DNA from 3 places in the Mesorhizobium sp. L2C066B000 genome. Region 2 is predicted to be linked to each of the others. Evidence: riboswitches for the same ligand, from Rfam matches in the RefSeq annotation. Region 2 holds a riboswitch; each other region holds the start of a gene.

Region 1 (6,289 bases), on a different contig from region 2:
TATCGGCCGCGCCGACCTGCCGTTGGTGACCAAGCTGCCCGGCAATGTCGAGGTCAAGCGCGGGGCAAAGCTGCGACTGACCGCGGATGCCGGGGACCTGCACATCTTCGACGCCGATGGGCACTCCTTCTCGCTCAAGCCGGTGGAAGTGAAGGCGGCTTGAGATAGCTGCGTCGAACAGGCATGAAAAAGAGCGGCGGGCCAGGCCCGCCGCTCTTTTTTAAGCTTCGGCTGTTAGTTGTTGCCGAACCGATCCCTGTCGCTGCTCTGAGGAACGAACTTCTGTTGGTCGTTCGACGAGTTCAGCAGCTTGTAGACCGCCGAGTTGGTGCCGGTCGACGAAGTGCGGGTGGTGTCGACGGCAGCGGCCGGCTGGTTGGCGCCATTGGAGCCATAATTGTCGCTGCCGGCAAAGGCAGCGCTCGAAACAGCCAGAACGGCTGCGGCGGCGAGAACGATCTTCTTCATTTTAGTCTCCTGAATTTTTCTGATGTCGCCAGGTGCAGCGGATAAGCCCGCCGCGTGCTGGGAACCGGCTTTTAACGGCCGAAAAGGTTACGGTCGGCACCGTGGGCAGGCGCCTGCTCGGCTGGAGCCGACTTCTCAACCGAAGCCGTATGGCCACTATCGGTCGACGTAATCGCAGGCTGGTTGGCGCCGTTCGAACCGTAGTTGTCGCTGCCGGCGAAAGCGCTGCCGGAGATGGCCAAAACGGCGGCGGCAGCAAGGATGATCTTTTTCATTTCAAACACTCCTGAATTTTTTTGAGATCCCAAGAACGGCGGGATAGCCGCCCTTCTTTGGTCGGGATCAGCGATTGCCGTAGAGGTCGCGGTCGGCGCCCTGAACGACAGGCTGCTTGTCAGCGTGCGCCGGCTTCTGAATGGAAGCCGTATACGAGCTGTCGACCGAGACGGCTGGCTGGTTCGCACCATTGGAACCGTAATTGTCACTACCGGCGAAGGCGCTGCCGGTGATCGCCAAAACGGCTGCGGCAGTGAAGATGATCTTTTTCATTTTTAGGACTCCAGTTTGTCTGTCCGTCTAGCGGCGTGTCTTGGGAGGAATTCGCGTCGTTCGGACAGCCCCGATGTGGGAAAGCCATAGGCTGGTTTCCAATCACGAAGTTGTTCCATGTGGACCACGGTCCTGCACCTTGAAATTGTGCCAGGAAGTTCCTCTATGGTCATCTATCGCATTGTTTTCAGTCGCTTATGTCGAACCGAGTGGTTCGCTCCGATGTCGGTTTCCGGGCCGTCGTTCACACCGTCCTGCACGCATTGTCAACAGAAACGAACCGTTCGGTTCGATTAGAGATTGCTAATAGTAACTTTTCGATACCGTTGAGCCCTTTTTGCCCCGGATCGAACTGGACCCGCAGCGATTCGAAACGGCGATGATGGCGTCGCAAGAAACGTCTCAGCTCTTTGACCGGCGGCGGGGGGCGTATGCCGCGCGTGTCGCGCCGCATGGATATGATGTCGCTTTCATGCCGACGTCGCGATCGCTGCCGTGATTAGATGATCGCATCTCGGGTGCCGCTTCGTGACGACGCAGCGGAGAATTGGGAAGCCGGTCAGAATCCGGCGCTGCCCCCGCAACGGTGGTGGAGTTGAAGTCGCAACGGGAGACCACTGGGCAAGAGCCTGGGAAGGTGTCGCGATGGTCCGCAAGGACAACTCCAGAGCCCGGAAACCAGCCCGAGATGCCTAGACTCGACTGATCGCGGTGGGCGGTCAAGAGGTGGATAGTGCATGTCCGGAGCCGCGCCGGCCTGCGTCCGATCCTTCCTCCATCACCACCAAGTTCAGTCCTTAAACCACGAGGACAGAACTATGGATACGCGCAACGACATGCTGAGGCTCCTGAACGGCCGCAAGCAAGGCTTTTCGCTGGAACAGCCCTTCTACACCGACCCGGACTATTTCAAGCTCGACATGGAGCTCATCTGGTATCGCGACTGGCTGTTCATCGGCCATGATTGCGAACTGCCGAAGCCCGGCAGCTATATCACCGTGCAGATCGGCGATTATCCGGTGGTGCTGGTCCGCGACCAGAAGGGCAACATCAACGCCTTTCACAATTCCTGCCGCCATCGCGGCAGCCGTGTCTGCAACACTGAGAAGGGCATGGCGGCAAAGCTTGTCTGCCCTTATCACCAGTGGACCTACGAGCTTGACGGCCGGCTGCTGTTTGCCCGCCAGATGGCCGACGGTTTCGACAAGAGCCAGTTCGGCCTGAAGCCCGTCGCCTGCGAGAGCGTCGGCGGCTACATCTTCATCTGCCTGGCGAAAGAACCTGCCGACTTTGCCCCGATGCGCGCCATGATAGAGCCCTACCTCAAGCCGCACCGGCTGAATGAAGCCAAGGTCGCCTTCGAGAGCACCATCATCGAGAAGGGCAACTGGAAGCTGGTCTGGGAAAACAACCGCGAATGCTATCACTGCGCCGGCAATCATCCGGAGCTGTGCAAGACATTCCCCGAAGCGCCGACGGTGACCGGCGTGCAGGGCGCCGACAGCGATCCGGAGATGCTGGCGCACTGGGCGAAATGCGAGGCGGCGGGCCTGCCGAGCAAGTTCCGCATCGATCCGGCCGGGCAACACCGCGCCACCCGCGCGCCGCTGCTGCGCGATGCCGTCAGCTACACGATGTCGGGAAAGCGCGCGGTGACGAAGAACCTGTCCGACACTGTTGCCGCCGACCGCATCGGCACCTTGATGCACTACCACTATCCGACGACTTGGAACCACATACTGATCGACCATGCGGTCACCTTCCGGGTGCTGCCGATCAGCGCCACGCAAACCGCGGTGACGACCAAGTGGCTGGTGCACAAGGATGCGGTCGAGGGGGTCGACTACAACCTTGAGGAGCTCACCCATGTCTGGACCGAGACCAACGACCAGGACCGCCGCATCGTCGAGGAAAACGCCTTCGGCATCCTGTCTCCGGCCTATGAGCCCGGCCCCTATTCGGAGCTGCACGAGGGCGGCGTGATCCAGTTCGTCGAATGGTACGCGGCCTTCATCGGCCCGCGCCTTGCCGAAGGCGGCCGGCCGGCGCTGCGCAGCGTCGCGTGAGCTGGAGCAGGCGAGGAAGGACCGGAGGATGAATGCGATGACGGATCTTGGGCTCTATCGCCATCTTGACCAGATGGCACCGTGGAACGACAGGCTGCAGGTGCTGGAAGTGATCGGCGTCAGCGACGAGGCGCCCGACGTCAAGACCTTCACCTTCCGCTCCGACAATCAGACCTGGTTCCGCTACAAGCCGGGCCAGTTCCTGACGCTGGAACTGCCGACACCGGACGGGCCGCTGATGCGCACCTATACGCTGTCGTCGTCACCATCGCGGCCGTTTTCGATCGCGGTGACAGTGAAGGCGCAACCGGGCAGCATCGGCACACGCTGGATGTTCGACCAACTGGTGCCCGGCTCGCACGTCAAGGCCTATGGACCGGCGGGCGACTTCTCGTTGCACAGCCACCCGGCGGCCAAATACCTGTTCATTTCGGCTGGCTCCGGCGTGACACCGATGATGTCGATGCTGCGCTGGCTGAACGACTGCGCGCCATGGACCGATGTCGGTTTCGTCAACTGCGCGCGGCGTGCCGAAGAGATCATCTTCCGCAAGGAACTCGAACTGCTCGGCGGCCATATGCCCGGCCTGTCGCTCGGCTTCATGATCGAGGAACGTTCCAGCCGCGAAGGCTGGTACGGCCATATGGGGCGCATCGATGCGATCCGGCTGCCCTTGCTGGCTCCGGATTTCCGCGAGCGCGAAATCTTCTGCTGCGGCCCCGATCCGTTCATGCGCGCCGTGCGCGGCATGCTGGATGCCGCCGGCTTCGACATGACGAAATACCATCAGGAGAGCTTTGCCGCGCCTGTGGTGGAGGAAATTCCGGCGCCGTTTGCCTCCCCGGTCGAGGACGGCATCGCTGCACCTGTCGAAGCCGTGACGCCGATCCGCTTCTCGCTTTCGGAGGTCGACGCCGGCTGCGTCGCCGGCCAGACCGTGCTGCAGACCGCGCGCAGCTCGGGCGTGCGGATTCCCGCCGCCTGCGAGTTCGGCCTGTGCGGCACCTGCAAGGTGAAGAAGGTCTCCGGCGAAGTCGAGATGAGCCACAATGGCGGCATCCTCGACCACGAGATCGATGACGGTTTTATCCTTGCCTGCTGCTCGAAACCATTGTCGGCGCTCGAAATCGAGGCTTGAGCCGGTCGACTTCGCCGCAACGGTCGCCGACGCAGGCGTTGTATTCGCGGGTCTTTGTCTTGCCAACCAACGGCCAAGTGATTTAGACGCACTTAGGAAGGGCTTGGCAGACCGTGAAGCCGGCGCATCCCTTCAGGGCGCATGGGAGGGGGACACAGCGATGCAACAGCGGGTCTACGCGGTCGCAAGCAAGGACATCGTTTTCGAATCATTCGATGGCGAAGCCGTCGTTCTCGATCTTTCGAACGGCAAGTATTTCGGCTTTTCCGATTCCGGCAGCCGGGTCTGGCAGGCTTTGTCGTCCGGCGTCGCCACTGAAGCGCTGGTCGGAGCTGCCGCGGGCGCCGCAAAAATAAGCCTGGCCGACCTCGAAAGCTTCGTTGCCCGACTGCTCGATTTCGGGCTGCTTGCGCCAGCCGAAACACCGGCACAACCGCTTTCGGGCGAGCTGTCGTCTGCGCTTGCTGCCAGCAATGAGCCGCTCAAGGTCGATGTCCATGACGACCTTGCCGATCTCATCATTGTCGACCCGATCCATGAGGTCGAGGAACCTCTCGGCTGGCCGGCGGTGAAACAGGCATAATCGTTTCCCTAAAGCGCGTCGCGTTTGAACGGACTCAGGCGACGCGGTTTAGATCTTTGATTTTATGCATGTCGTCGTCTCAAAACCGGGGCCACCCCGAGCGACATGCATCAGGCGACCCGGCGCAATTCTGGACGCTGAACAACCAACACATGCCTTTGATCACGCTGCAAACCCTGCCGGATTATGCCCGCCATGTGCTGGCGGCCGCGGAAAGCGCCGCCGCCTTCTATCCCGTTGCCGCCAGCGTGCGGTTGCCGGGACTGGACCTGAGTGTCCACCTCGACCATGGCACGCTGGCGGAAGCCATGAGCCATGCCTTCATACCGGCCCCGGAAAATCCGTCTGCATCTGACGGCTGCCGCATTTTCGTCGCCCACCCGGCCATCGATGGCGTCCCCGCCCCGGCCACCTGGGGCCGAGGCGATTACAACCATCATGCCTTTGCCAACCGGCTGGAAGAGGCCGGATTGCGCGGCAGCTACTATCATGACCTCGACTTCTGGCAGTTCCATGATCCGCAACGCCATGTCGGGGCGCAGCTGATGATGTCGGCCGACGCCTTTCCGCCATGGGAACAGGCGGCGCCGCTGCGCGCCTTCCTGCATTGGGAATATGCGGCGCGCGGCATGCGGCTTACCCATGCCGGCACGCTGGGCATGGATGGCAAGGGCGTGTTGCTGGCGGGCTCCGGGGGAGCCGGAAAATCGGGAACAGTCGTCGCCGGCCTGCTCAATGGGCTCGATAGCGTCGGCGACGACTATGTGCTGATCGACCGGACCGAGGGCGTGACGGCCTATCCGCTGTTTGCCACGCTCAAGCAGGATCCGGAGGGCTTCAAGCGGCTGAAGCTGGAGGGTCGGCTAAAGTCGTACCAACCGCTGAACTGGCAAGGCAAGCATGCCTTTCGCATCGACGAGATCGCGCCTCGACCACCTCCTGCAAGTCTGGACATTATTGCTTTGATAGTGCCCCATATCAGGGGAGGTGCGAGAAGCTCGGTCATGCCCATATCGCGCAAGGATGCCATGATCGCCTTGGCCCCGTCAGGAATCGTGCAGATGCCGGGCGAGCGGGAAGCGGGCTTTCGCTTTTTCGGCGAGCTTACCCGCGATCTGCCATGCTACCGGCTGTCGCTGGGGACCGAGCCGCGCGAGATCGCCGGCACGATTGCGGATTTCGTCCTTCGGGGCGCTGCATGAAGTTGAGCATCATTGTGCCGGTGTACAATCGGGAGATCTATGTCGTTTCGACGTTGCGGTCCCTGCTCAGGCAACGCGACGATGCCGATCTCGATATCATCGTTGTCGACGACGGCTCGACGGACAGCTCCGTTGAAGCAGTCCGCGCCATCATGCGGGAAGCGTCGTGCATCCGCCTGTTCCAGCAGGCAAACCAGGGCGTGGCCAACGCGCGCAACACAGGGCTGAGGCAGTTGCTGCCGCAAACCGAACTGGTGTCGTTCCTGGATTCGGACGACGTCTC
Region 2 (6,289 bases):
TCGCGGGCAAGCATGATTAGGTCCGAAATCTCGCAGACCTCCGGCACACGTGGTGAGTGAATGTCATAGACGCCGGGACCGATCTCGTTCGGATATTTGGAGCTCGTGAAGGCGTCCAGCAGTTCCATCTTGGAGCGCGACGTCTCAATCGAAATGACATCCGCATCCATTCCAGCGATCGCGTCGATGATCTCGTTGAACTCCGAATAGCACATGTGGGTATGGATTCGAGTCGCGTCCTTTACACCCGTTGAAGCGATCCGGAAGCATTCGACAGCCCAGTCGAGATAGGCTTTCCAGTCAGATTGGCGCAGTGGCAATCCTTCGCGAAACGCGGCCTCATCGATCTGGATCATCCTTGCGCCGGACCTTTCGAGATCCGTCACTTCGTCGCGGATGGCGAGCGCGATCTGGCGGCAGGCTTCGGAGCGGGGTACGTCGTCTCGAACAAAGGACCAGTTGAGAATGGTCACTGGGCCTGTGAGCATTCCCTTCACAGGCTTTTCCGTAAGCGACTGGGCGAATTGCCACCAGCGCACCGTCATCGGATTGCGCCTCGATACGTCCCCGAAGATGATGGGGGGACGCACGTAGCGCGACCCATAGCTTTGCACCCAGGCATGCTGAGTGAAGGCGAAGCCGGACAGCTGCTCGCCGAAATGCTGTACCATATCGTTTCGTTCGAACTCACCGTGCACCAGCACGTCCAGCCCGATCTCTTCCTGCCAACGAATTGCTGACTCGATCTCCTTCTTCAGGAAAATCTCGTAGTCGACATAACTGAGCTGGCCCTTCGCATGAGCGGACCGCGCGCGGCGTACCTGCGGCGTCTGCGGGAAGGACCCGATTGTCGTCGTCGGGAACGGCGGCAGCCCGAGCGTGCCGGCCTGGACTCTGGAGCGCTCGCCAAAAGCGCTCTCTCGTCGTTTCATGCTATGATCAATGCTGGCGATCCGCCCCTCAACAAGCGGGTCATGGATCTTCGTGGACGTCAAGCGAGTGGCGGCAGCCTCGGCAGAAGCTTTCAACGCGGCTGCCACCGCATCCCTGCCTTTGGAAAGGGCCCGGGCCAGCAAGACCAGCTCGTCGGTCTTCTGGGCCGCGAAGGCGAGCCACGACCTGATGTCGGCCTCGAGTTCCGTCTCCATGCGCAGGTCAATCGGCACATGCAGCATCGAGCAAGAAGGCGCGATTTCGACGCGGTCCAAGGGCCAGCCGGCGACGATCGGTTTGATGCGGTCGAGAATGGCGGGCAGGTTCGCACGCCAGACGTTGCGGCCATCGATCAAGCCGAGCGAGAGCACCAGATCCTTCGGAGCGAGCCGACCCACCGTTTCCAGCTGCTCGGGAGCGCGCACGAGATCAATATGCAGGCCGGCCAGGGGCAGAGAAACCGCGGTTTCGAGATTGTCTCCCAGCGACCCGAAATACGTAGCCAGCATGATCTTCAGCTCGGGCGCGGCTTTCGACAGCTGGCCATAGGCGAATTCGAACGCAGCTCGTTCGTTCGGGTTCAGATCGAGGACAAGCGCTGGCTCATCGATCTGCACCCAGTCGGCTCCCGACAGCTTCAGCCTCTGCAGGACTTGCTCGTAAACGGGCAGCAGCCGCGGTAGGAGCGCGATGGGACCGAACCCTTCGGCACGCGATTTCGCCAGCTTGAGGAAGGTGATGGGTCCAAGGATGACTGGGCGTGTGTGAATGCCGAGAGCTTTGGCCTCGAGGAAGTAATCGACGGGTCTCGTCGACGAGAGGGCGAACGTCTGATCATCACCCAGTTCCGGCACAATGTAGTGGTAGTTTGTGTCAAACCACTTGGTCATTTCCATCGCGGTTACACCGGGCCCATGAGCCGCCTCCTGGTGACCAGCGTGTGCACAATCCTCCGTCTGACCCTGGTTGCCGCGCGCCATTGCGAAGTAGATGTCAAGTGGGACCTCGCCGCTATTCCAGCCGTAACGGGAGGGAATGGCGCCGACCATGGCTGCGGTGTCGAGCACATGGTCGTAAAGCGAGAAGTCGTTTGACGGTATTTTCGACACGCCGCGATCGCGCTGCTCTTCCCAGCTAGCGGCACGGAGCGCCTTCGACGTCGTGAGAAGGTCGCCAGCGGACGATGTTCCGGACCAGTAGCTTTCAAGCGCGAATTTCAGTTCTCGGCGACGACCGAAGCGCGGCACGCCGAGCGTTGCTACAGGAATTTGCTGAGAGACAGTCATGTCATACTCCGATGATTGGGGCGTCGGTGACAAGGAAGGCGCTGGCAGGCCGGCATCAACGCCGGGTTGCAGCGGCCACCGAGACACCCCGCCCGTGGACGTAATTCGCCGTGGCAGGTCTCCTGGCTCGCGGGGTCGTAGCCTCTACCGGTCTTCCCGAGGGTATTCGCCTCAGTGACATGAGTTGGTTTGGCTCGCCGCTAACAGTTGCGGGGGCAGCGCCGGCATCGCACCGGCTTCCCTCTTAGCTCCGTTGCGGCAGCGCCGCACGCGAGAACCACGACACGCAGACAATCACAGCAGTCCGCTCTTTTGTCAATGACGCATAACGAAATGTCTATGTCGTTATGTGATCGCGCTTTTACGCTTGTCTAACATTGTGAAATATTCAGTCTCCCATTGGCGGCGCTGCTCCGCTGCCACCATTGTCCAACTGGCGGATTCCTGTCGGGCTGCGACGCAGCTTGGGTGAACGACCTGTTCTCATAGATTATTGGCGTCCACTCGTCCGTGCCATGCTGGCAGAACAACAAGCCGAAGTTGGCCCGTCCCGTCCTGTAATGAGATTGACGAGGATGAAGCCCAGCTGCCAATTCCGCTGGTCCCAGACCAATGGTGAACCAGTCTGCCCGCATTCGGCATCGTGGACGTGATCGCAAGTCAAGTGCTCCGACGGATGCCGCGAGTTCTCCGTTACCTCAGGACCTTACTGGCCTTCCCCAAGCTGAGCTTCTGGAAAATGCCGGTGGCGATCTCGATGACGGTGAATGCCGTCAAGGCAAGCCCGCCTTGCACCGCCTTCCAGCAAGCTTCACGGCAGCAGCATCGTCAGTTCTCCGAAGCGAATGGCTGTCGCTATCAGCGAGCTTTGACACAGTTCCGCCACTGCGATGATCGCGTCAGTAGGGCGGCTGGTTAGTTGCCCGCGCATGCAATCCCGCCTGTTCGGCCTCGCGGCGCAAATTCCGCCGGGGCCTTGGTCCGATCTGCTGGATAACCAGTCCGGCCGCCAGTGAGCCAAGATCGCCGCAGGTCTGGAGGTCGCGGCCTTGTGTGTAGCCATGCAGGAAACCGGCGGCGTAGAGATCGCCGGCGCCCGTCGTGTCGACCAGTTCCTTGATGGCGGTCGCCTTGATGACCACGGTCTCGTCGCCGCGCACGATGACAGAGCCCTTTTCCGAGCGGGTCACGGCGGCAATCCGGCAATCCTTGCGGATCTGCGCCAGCGCCTCGTCGAACGACGACGTCTGGTAGAGCGACTTGATCTCATGGCTGTTGGCAAAGACGATATCGACCGTGCCCGACCGCATCAGGTCGAGGAACTCGTCGCGGTAGCGGTCGACGCAAAACGAATCCGACAGTGTCATCGACACTTCGCGGCCTGCTGCGTGCGCCAGCTTCGCCGTCTGGCGGATTGCCTCCTTGGCGCGCGGCGGGTCCCACAGATAGCCCTCGAAATAGGTCACCTTGGCGCCGGACGCCTTGTCGGCTTCGACATCTTCCGGCCCGAGTTCGACGCAGGCGCCGAGATAGGTGTTCATCGAGCGCTCGCCGTCGGGGGTGACAAATATCATCGAGCGCGCCGTCGGCGGCTCGCCCTTGAGCGGCCTGGTGTCGAAGGCGACACCCTGTGCATGGATATCGTGCGCATAGATTTCGCCCAGCGCATCGTTGGAGACCTTGCCGAAGAAGGCGGCGCGTCCGCCGAAGCTGGCTACGCCGGCCGCCGTGTTGCCGGCACTGCCGCCGGAAGCCTCGATCGCCGGGCCCATGCGGCTGTAGAGCAGTTCGGCGCGGCGCGTGTCGATCAGGTTCATCGCGCCCTTGATGATGCCGTTGATCTGGAGGAATGCCTCGTCGCACTGGGCGATGATGTCGACAATGGCATTGCCGATGCAAAGCACGTCATAATCCGGCATCAATGTCTCCGCCAAAAAACCCGAGCCGGCTTCTCGCCACGCCTGCCAGGCGCGGGTCTGCCCGGTGGAAATGGGCTTTCCGCTTGCCAATCCGCTCGCCGGCGGCTCTCACGGGGTGGCGAGTCCTGCCTCGCGACGCAATTCGTCCGCCCTGTCTGTCTTCTCCCAGGTGAAATCAGGCTCTTCACGGCCGAAATGGCCATAGGTCGCTGTATTGCGATATATAGGGCGTAAGAGATCAAGCATCTTGATAATGCCTTTCGGTCTGAGATCGAACAACTCAAGAATGAGGCGCTCGATCCTGCTTTCCTCAACCCTGGCTGTCCCGAACGTGTTGACCATGACGGAAACCGGACTGGCAACGCCGATTGCGTAAGCAAGCTGCACCTCGCACACGTCCGCAAGTCCGCTAGCGACGATGTTCTTTGCGACATAGCGGGCTGCATAGGCAGCCGAGCGGTCAACCTTGGACGGGTCCTTGCCCGAGAAGGCGCCGCCGCCATGACGACCCATCCCGCCATAGGAATCGACGATGATCTTGCGTCCAGTGAGACCGCAGTCGCCGCGCGGCCCGCCGACTACGAACCGCCCCGTCGGGTTGACCAGAATTCTGATGCCTTCCGTCTCCAGGTGGGTCGGCAGGACAGGCTTTATGATTTCCTCAATGACGCCCTCGCGGACAGTCTCTTGCGAGACCTGCTCGTCATGTTGCGTCGACACGACGATGGTATCCAGGGCGACCGGGCGCAACCCCTCATAGCGCACTGAGACTTGGGATTTCATGTCAGGACGCAACCAGCCAAGCTGTTGTGCCTTCCGGACATACGCCTGCCGTTTCGTCAAGCGATGAGCGAGCTGGATCGGCAAAGGCATCAGGGTATCGGTTTCGCGGCATGCGTAGCCGAACATGAGGCCCTGATCTCCCGCTCCCTGCTGGAGGTCTTGCCCTCTTCCCTCGTCAACGCCTTGGCTGATGTCGGGCGACTGCTCGGTGAGGGCATGAACGACGGAGCAACGCCGGCCGTCAAAGCCGACGGCCTCGTCGTCGTACCCAATGTCGAGAATCGTATCGCGCGCAACTTGGCTGTAATCCACCTGGGCATCGCTGGTGATCTCGCCAGCCAGAACGACTATCCCTGATTTTACCAACGCTTCACAGGCGACGCGCGCCTTGGGATCTGTGCGGAGGATGGCATCGAGGATGGCATCCGAGATGTTGTCGGCCAACTTATCCGGGTGCCCCGCGCCAACCGATTCGGAAGAGAACACGAACTGCCTAGCCATGAATACCTCGCTTCGGATGTTGGATGTGGTATGGGCATTTTGCTTGGCCCACCTTACTTGTCGGAGATGCCCGGGACCTCGAACGCAGCGCACAAGTCGGCAACGTCTCTTCGCACGCAGGCATGGAGATCTTCGTCGTCTGGCCGCTGGAGGACGGAGTCAATGAAGCCAGCAATTTGCACCATTTCCACATCGCGCATGCCCATTGACGTCACTGCTGGCGCCCCCAGGCGAATTCCGCTTGTGACCGCCGGATGCCGCGGGTCGCCAGGCACCATATTAAAGTTTGTGATGATTCCTGCCTTTGCTAGTCGCTCGGCATAGGCCTTGCCCGATAGTGGCCGATCGCGAAGATCAAGGATCAGCATGTGATTGTCCGTCCCCCCGGTAACCAGGTCATAACCTCGCTCAAGCAGTGCATGTGCCAGAGCCTTGGCATTCTTGACCGTCTGTTGGCTGTAGCTTCGGAAGGACGGGTTCGCGGCTTCGTGCAAGGCAACCGCTAGCGCAGCGATGGCATTCATGTGAGGTCCGCCTTGCAGGTGAGGGAAGACCGCCCGGTCTATTCGTCTGGCGAGATTGTATTTGCTCTTTGTATGATACAGGGCCTGATAGCGATCTTCGTTCCTTGACAAAATAAAGCCACCGCGGGGACCGCGGATCGACTTGTGGGACGTGCTGCTGACCACGTCGCAATGGCCCACGGGATTCGGGTGCGCTCCCGCGGCAATCAGGCCGCTGATGTGCGCAATGTCGGCTACGAGATAGGAGTTCGCTTCCAGGGCAATTTCTGCCATTGCCGCGTAGTCAAAGACACGCGGGTAAGCGGTTCCGCCGACCCAAATGAGCCGCGGCCGTTCCCGCTTG
Region 3 (6,289 bases), on a different contig from region 2:
GGCGTGGTAGGGGCAAGTGATGAGCCGCGCTTTCAGCCGGCCCTCGCTTTCCTGGCAAAGCTGCGAGCCGCGATGCCGGCAAGTGTTGTGGAAGGCGCGCAACTCGCCGGTCTCGTCCCGCAGAATGACGATTTCCTGCGTGCCGACGCGGAATGTCCGGAACGCCAGCGGCTGGGCGAGGTCGGCCTCGCGGCAGACGAGCAGCCAGCTTTTGTGCCAGATGGCGTCGAGATCGCGCTGGTAAGCCTCGCTATCCCAATAGGCCGACGACGGTAGCGTCGGTTCGGCCCGGCTCAGGCCGTTATAGGGGTCGCGCTCGCTCGGGCTGGGATGCATGGCTGGCTTCCTATGAAGCGTCAGCCGACACCCCGGCAAATCGTTTGTCAATCAGAGTGCCGCATTGCCGGTTGCAGGCGCGGCGCATAATCATGTCGTGGACACGGGACATTCGGAAATTGGGGGGATTCGGAAGTGGCCGCACGACAGATGTCGCTTACGCCGGAGCTGGTCGCGCGCTGCTGGCGCGAGATCAGGGACCCCGGGCCGGATCCGGACGCGATGCATCTCGATGAAGCCGACTATGACGCGCTGCTGGATGAATTGCAGGTCGAACTCCCGGACAGCGAACCGCTATGGCTGTTCGGCTATGGATCGCTGATCTGGAAACCGGAAATAGATTATGTCGAGGACCGCGTTGCGCTGGCGCGCGGCTGGCATCGGTCCTTTTGCATGAACATGACGCGCTGGCGCGGCACCAAGGACAGCCCCGGCCTGATGATGGCGCTGGACCGTGGCGGACAATGCAAGGGCGTCGCCTTTCGGCTGACCGGCAATAACCGGCGCGAGCAGTTGGGCCGGCTTTTCCGGCGCGAAGTCACGCTGAAGCCGACAAGCTACCGGCCGCGCATGCTCAAGCTTGCAAGCGAGGCCGGACCGCTCAGGGCATTGGCCTTCGTCATCAACCGCAACGGCCTGACCTATTCCGGACCGCTCGACGAGGGCAAGGTCGTCGAAAGGCTGGCAACGTCCTGCGGGTCGGGCGCCGACTATCTCTACAACACGGTGAAAAACCTTGAAGAGCGCGGCATTCACGATCGCCATCTGTGGCGGCTGCAGCGGCTGGTTGCCGAGCGGATCACCGCGTTGAACCCGTAACGCCGCATGGCGCATTCGCGCTGTTGGCCGGCGGAATTTGGTTTGCCGGATGCGACCGTTTCAGCCTATAGTCATGCATGTCGTCGGTTCCGTTAGGGACCAAGAGGGAATGCGGTGAGGGCTGACTTGTTGCCCAATGCCGTGGCTGCCCCCGCAACTGTGTGCGGTAGTCCTCTCCAAGCCACTGGGGATTTTTTCTTCGGGAAGGTGGGGAAGGGCGCTGATCCGCGAGCCAGGAGACCTGCCGGCGACAGGGAACTGACTTCGATGCCCTCGGGTGGAGGGCGAAAGGACAAGATATGAATACCGCTTCCGTCTCCCTCGGCGCTTCCGTCTCCTCGCAGTCGCGCTTCATGCAGCTCGTGCTTAGCGCGTTTCTGGGCATTTTCGTCGTCGGCGTTGTCGGTTTCTCGCACATCGATGCGGTCCACAATGCGGCGCACGACTATCGCCATTCGATGGCGTTTCCCTGCCACTGACGAGGATCTGACATCATGAACCTGTTTCGCAACGTCGTGTTCATCGCGGCGATCGCAGGGCTCGTGGCCGGTGTCGCTCTCGCCTGCATGCAGGCCTACGCCACCGTGCCGCTGATCCTCAAGGCGGAGGTCTACGAAAAGGCTGGTGGCGGCCATGAGCATCAGCATGCCGCGGCGCCCGCCGCCAACGCTGCGGACCCCAATGCCATGAGCACCGCCGCGCCGGCGGAAAATGCGGTGAGCAGCGCAGCACCGGCTGAAGCAGCCGCGCCGGCGGAGGACGAAGGCTGGGCGCCGGCCGACGGCTTCGAGCGTTTCGCCTTCAGTGTCGTCGCCAATATCGTCACCGGCATCGGCTTCGCGCTGGTCCTGGTGGCGGTTTCCGAGTTCGCCGGCGGCATCGGCAGCTGGCGCCAGGGCGTGTTCTGGGGTCTGGCGGGCTTTGCCGTGTTCACGCTGGCGCCGGGACTCGGCCTGCCGCCGGAACTGCCGGCAATGCCGGCGGCCGATCTCATACAGCGCCAGATCTGGTGGTGGGCAACGGTGATGGCAACCGCGATCGGCCTTGCCCTTATTACCTTCCGCACGTCGGCGCCCCTGACCGTGCTCGCCGTCCTCCTGATCGTCGCCCCGCATATTGTCGGCGCGCCGCAGCCTGACAGTTTCGTAACGCCGATCCCGGAGGGCCTGCATCATCAGTTCGTGGTGGCGGTGACGCTGACCAATCTGGTGTTCTGGCTGGTGCTCGGCGCAGTTGTCGGCATAGTGCACTCGCGCTTCGCCGGCACCGCGACCAGCCTGCGCGACAGCTTTGCCTGATCGCAGTTTGACCTTCATCATCGGCGGTGCGCGCTCCGGCAAGAGCGCGCATGCCGAAACTTTGGCGACGGCGTTGCTGCCGCCATGGGCTTATATCGCCACCGCGCAATCCTATGACGGCGAAATGCGCGAGCGCATCGCGCAGCACCGCTCGCGCCGCGGCGAGGGATGGGCGACCATCGACGCCCCGCTTGATCTTGCCGGTGCGCTCGAGGCATTGCCGGACAGCCAGCCGGTGCTTGTCGACTGCCTGACGCTTTGGCTAACCAATCATATGCTGGCCGATCATGATCTGGAGGGGGAGTGCCGGCGGCTGGCCGATGTGCTTTCGCGGCCGCGCGGACCGTGGTTCGTGGTCTCCAACGAAGTCGGACAAGGCATTGTGCCCGACAATGCGCTGGCACGCCGGTTCCGCGATGCCGCCGGCCGGCTCAACCAGCAGATCGCGGTGGTAGCTGATATGGTGCTTCTGATGGTGGCGGGGCTGCCGCTCAAGGTGAAATGAGATGACCGATATCGACGCAAAAGACGAAGAACGCCATCGCGCCAAGATGGCCAAGCGCAAGGCGGTGCAGGACGCCGAGGTCGCGGAAAAGACGGTCGAGAAGGGGCTGCTGATCGTCAACACCGGACCCGGCAAGGGCAAGACCACGGCTGCCTTCGGGCTGGCGCTGCGCATGCTCGGCTATGGCAAGCGCGTCGGAATCGTCCAGTTCATCAAGGGCAAATGGCACACCGGCGAGAAGGATGCCTTCGCGGCGTTTGGCGGCCGCGTCGTCTGGCACACGATGGGCGAGGGTTTCACTTGGGAGACGCAGGATCTGAAGCGCGACATTAAGGCGGCCGAAGCCGCCTGGGCCAAGGCACTGGAGCTGATCGCCGATCCCTTGATCAGCCTCGTGGTGCTGGACGAACTGAACATCGCGCTGCGTTACGACTATCTCGATCTCGACAGAGTGGTGGCGGCGCTGAAAGCGCGGCGCGAAGGCCTGCATGTCGTCGTCACCGGCCGCAACGCCAAGCCGGCGCTGGTCGAGGCGGCGGATCTGGTGACGGAGATGGGCGTGACCAAGCATCATTTTTCGGCCGGCGTGAAGGCACAGCAGGGGATCGAGTTTTGAGGGGTTTCGTACCCTCGCCCTTGTGGGGAGGGTCGATCCGCGAAGCGGATTGGGGTGGGGGTTCTCGTAGGTCGCAGTCCCCCACCCCGGCGCTTCGCGCCGACCCTCCCCACAAGGGAGGGTAAAGGAAGGGCGACGGTAAGCTCTCAGAACGTTACCGCGATAAGCACCGCCGACAGCAACCCGAACAGCCCAATCAGCAGATAGTCGGCGACCTGATAAAGTTTCAGCGCCCGCCTGATGTCCAGACTTTCCGCCTCGCGGCGGCCGCCTTCGCCCATGAAGGCATCGTTGACGACAACGCCGCCATAGCTGCGCGGGCCGGCGAGCGCCAGGCCGAGTGCGCCGGCCATTGCTGCTTCCGGCCAACCGGCATTGGGTGAGCGGTGCTTTTTGGCGTCGCGCCGCACTGCTTGCCAGGCGTTGCGGGGATCGGCGCCGTCAACGAGAAAGGCGGCGGCAACGATCAGCAACGCGGTCAGCCGGGACGCCGGCAGGTTGATCCAGTCGTCGAAGAGTGCCGCCGCGCGGCCGAAGGCCTCGTGGTGCGGGGTGCGGTGGCCGATCATCGAATCGGCGGTGTTGGCGGCCTTGTAGGCGACGCCGCCGGCCAGACCGCAGACACCTGTCCAGAAGGCGGGCGCAACGATGCCGTCGGAGAAATTCTCGGCCAGGCTTTCGATGGCGGCGCGGCTGACGCCGGCATGGTCGAGCTTCTCTGGATCGCGGCCGACGATGCGCGCAACCGCAATGCGGCCGAGCGCCAGCCCGCCGGTATCCAGCGAATCGGCCACCGCCTCGACATGTTCGGTAAGGCTCTTTTGCGACAGCAGCGACGAGGCCAGGATTGCCGTGATGATCATGCCGGCAGGAAAGAGCTGCCAGAGCAGGATTTGCACGATGAAGGCGATTGCCGCCGGTACCAGCACGATCACCAGCAGCGCCTGCACGCCGCGGCGGCGACGCAGCGCGTCGGAATCAGTGTCGCGGTTGAGCCTGAGGTCGAGAAAGGCTATCAGCCTGCCGAACCAGGTGACGGGATGGCCGACGGCACGGAACAGCCAGTCCGGGTAACCCAGGATGCGTTCGATGGCGAGCGACAGGAAAGCGATCAGGATCGACATGAAGCTTTCTGATGGAGCGATTACTGTGGTGGATCACGGTGGATCCCTTGGCCGGGCGAGGGCGCTCTTCCCTCACGCGCCACAACCTTTCGTCGATCTCTCGACAGGTATCAATCCGCACTCCTACCCGCTTTTCGAGCTGCCCGCCACCGCCCTGTCACGATTGCCGGAGGCCGCGCGCCTGCGTGAGCTGGCCAGGGTCGCGGCCGGCGCCTATGGCGCGCCTTCGGCCGAGAATGTGGCGGTCGCCCCGGGCACGCAGATCCTGCTGCCGCGCGTCGCCTCGCTGGTCAGCCCCGGCAAGGCGCTGGTGCTCGGGCCGACCTATGCCGAGCATGCCAGGGCCGCCGCGATTGCCGGCCATGCGGTGGCGGAGGTCGACGATTTCGAGGCGCTTGCCGGAGCCGAAATTGCCATCGTCGTCAATCCCAACAATCCCGACGGGCGAGTCGTGTCGCGGGAAAGGCTGCTTCGGCTTGCCGAGACATTGCGCGCCATAGGCGGTCTGCTGGTCGTCGACGAAGCCTTCATGGATGTCGGCCCGCACGCGGAAAGCCTGGCCGGCGATGTCGGGCGGGGCGGCATCGTCGTGCTGCGCTCGTTTGGCAAGTTCTTCGGTCTCGCCGGCCTGCGGCTCGGCTTCGCACTTTCCGATGCGGTGACGGTCGAAAGGCTTGAAACGCAATTCGGCCCTTGGGCGGTCGCCGGCCCAGCGCTCGAATACGGCATCCGCGCGCTTGCCGACAGCGGCTGGCAGGCCGACATGCGGCGGCGGCTGGCGCAGGATGCGGCGCGGCTCGATGCGCTGCTTTCGCGCTTTGGCGTTGCTGTCGCCGGCGGCACGACGCTGTTTCGCTATCTCCGGCTTGCCGATGCACCGGGGCTGTTTTCGACGCTCGGTGAGCGCGGCATACTGCTCAGGCATTTTTCCGAGCGTCCCCAGGTGCTCCGCGCGGGGCTGCCTGGAAGTCAGGAGGAATGGCAGCGGCTTGAATCGGCGCTTGCCGACTGGGGCGCACGGCGCGACGATGGGTCGAAGGAGATCGCGCCATGATCCATATCTGTTCGCTGGCAAAGCTTGAGGAGACGGTGGCCAAAAGCGGCGCCGAGCGCGTGCTGTCGCTGCTCGCTGCCGGCACCGAGGTGACGCGGCCGGCCTCAATCGCGAGGGAAAACCACCTGCATCTGGTCATGCACGACATCGCGGTGGCGCAGGACGGCATGACCATGCCCGGCGAAGGCCATGTGCGCAATCTGCTCGATTTCGCCCGGAAATGGGACCGCGTCAAACCCATGGTCGTCCATTGCTATGCCGGCATCAGCCGCTCGACCGCCTCGGCCTATATCATTGCGGCGGCGCTCGCCCCGAAGCGCGACGAAGTCGAACTTGCGCAGACATTGCGGAAGCTTTCGCCCTCGGCGACACCCAATCCACGGTTGATCGCCGTCGCGGATGCTCTTCTCTCACGACAAGGCCGCATGATCGAAGCGATCGAGGCGATCGGACGCGGCGCCGATGCTTTTGAGGGTACGCCTTTCGTGTTGAAGATCGACGGCTAAGGCGGCCCGCTATGCCAGCCAGTCGGCAAGC

What was found. A riboswitch is a leader RNA that binds a small molecule or an ion and turns the genes downstream of it on or off. The one in region 2 is predicted to bind cobalamin.
Region 1: another riboswitch for cobalamin. It lies ahead of X733_RS144070 (aromatic ring-hydroxylating dioxygenase subunit alpha); the one in region 2 lies ahead of metE (5-methyltetrahydropteroyltriglutamate--homocysteine S-methyltransferase).
Region 3: another riboswitch for cobalamin. It lies ahead of X733_RS159285 (CbtB domain-containing protein); the one in region 2 lies ahead of metE (5-methyltetrahydropteroyltriglutamate--homocysteine S-methyltransferase).

What each region holds. Positions count from the first base shown of each region.
Region 1 is NZ_AYWZ01000012.1:10,464-16,752, forward strand. Features, by position in the region: gene ugpC (sn-glycerol-3-phosphate ABC transporter ATP-binding protein UgpC) at 1-163, shown strand, start outside; gene X733_RS144085 (DUF680 domain-containing protein) at 235-468, opposite strand; gene X733_RS144080 (DUF680 domain-containing protein) at 540-743, opposite strand; gene X733_RS144075 (DUF680 domain-containing protein) at 811-1,017, opposite strand; cobalamin riboswitch at 1,517-1,719, shown strand; gene X733_RS144070 (aromatic ring-hydroxylating dioxygenase subunit alpha) at 1,836-3,083, shown strand; gene X733_RS144065 (hybrid-cluster NAD(P)-dependent oxidoreductase) at 3,121-4,221, shown strand; gene X733_RS144060 (PqqD family protein) at 4,382-4,804, shown strand; gene X733_RS144055 (hypothetical protein) at 4,957-6,006, shown strand; gene X733_RS144050 (glycosyltransferase family A protein) at 6,003-6,289, shown strand, end outside.
Region 2 is NZ_AYWZ01000022.1:59,743-66,031, forward strand. Features, by position in the region: gene metE (5-methyltetrahydropteroyltriglutamate--homocysteine S-methyltransferase) at 1-2,219, opposite strand, end outside; cobalamin riboswitch at 2,314-2,516, opposite strand; gene X733_RS138460 (adenosine kinase) at 3,119-4,138, opposite strand; gene metK (methionine adenosyltransferase) at 4,247-5,422, opposite strand; gene glyA (serine hydroxymethyltransferase) at 5,476-6,289, opposite strand, start outside.
Region 3 is NZ_AYWZ01000001.1:1,434,899-1,441,187, forward strand. Features, by position in the region: gene X733_RS159295 (aromatic ring-hydroxylating dioxygenase subunit alpha) at 1-336, opposite strand, end outside; gene X733_RS159290 (gamma-glutamylcyclotransferase) at 472-1,155, shown strand; cobalamin riboswitch at 1,223-1,419, shown strand; gene X733_RS159285 (CbtB domain-containing protein) at 1,455-1,634, shown strand; gene X733_RS159280 (CbtA family protein) at 1,650-2,453, shown strand; gene cobU (bifunctional adenosylcobinamide kinase/adenosylcobinamide-phosphate guanylyltransferase) at 2,446-2,958, shown strand; gene cobO (cob(I)yrinic acid a,c-diamide adenosyltransferase) at 2,960-3,574, shown strand; gene cbiB (adenosylcobinamide-phosphate synthase CbiB) at 3,721-4,698, opposite strand; gene cobD (threonine-phosphate decarboxylase CobD) at 4,697-5,752, shown strand; gene X733_RS159255 (tyrosine phosphatase family protein) at 5,749-6,258, shown strand; gene X733_RS159250 (creatininase family protein) at 6,268-6,289, opposite strand, start outside.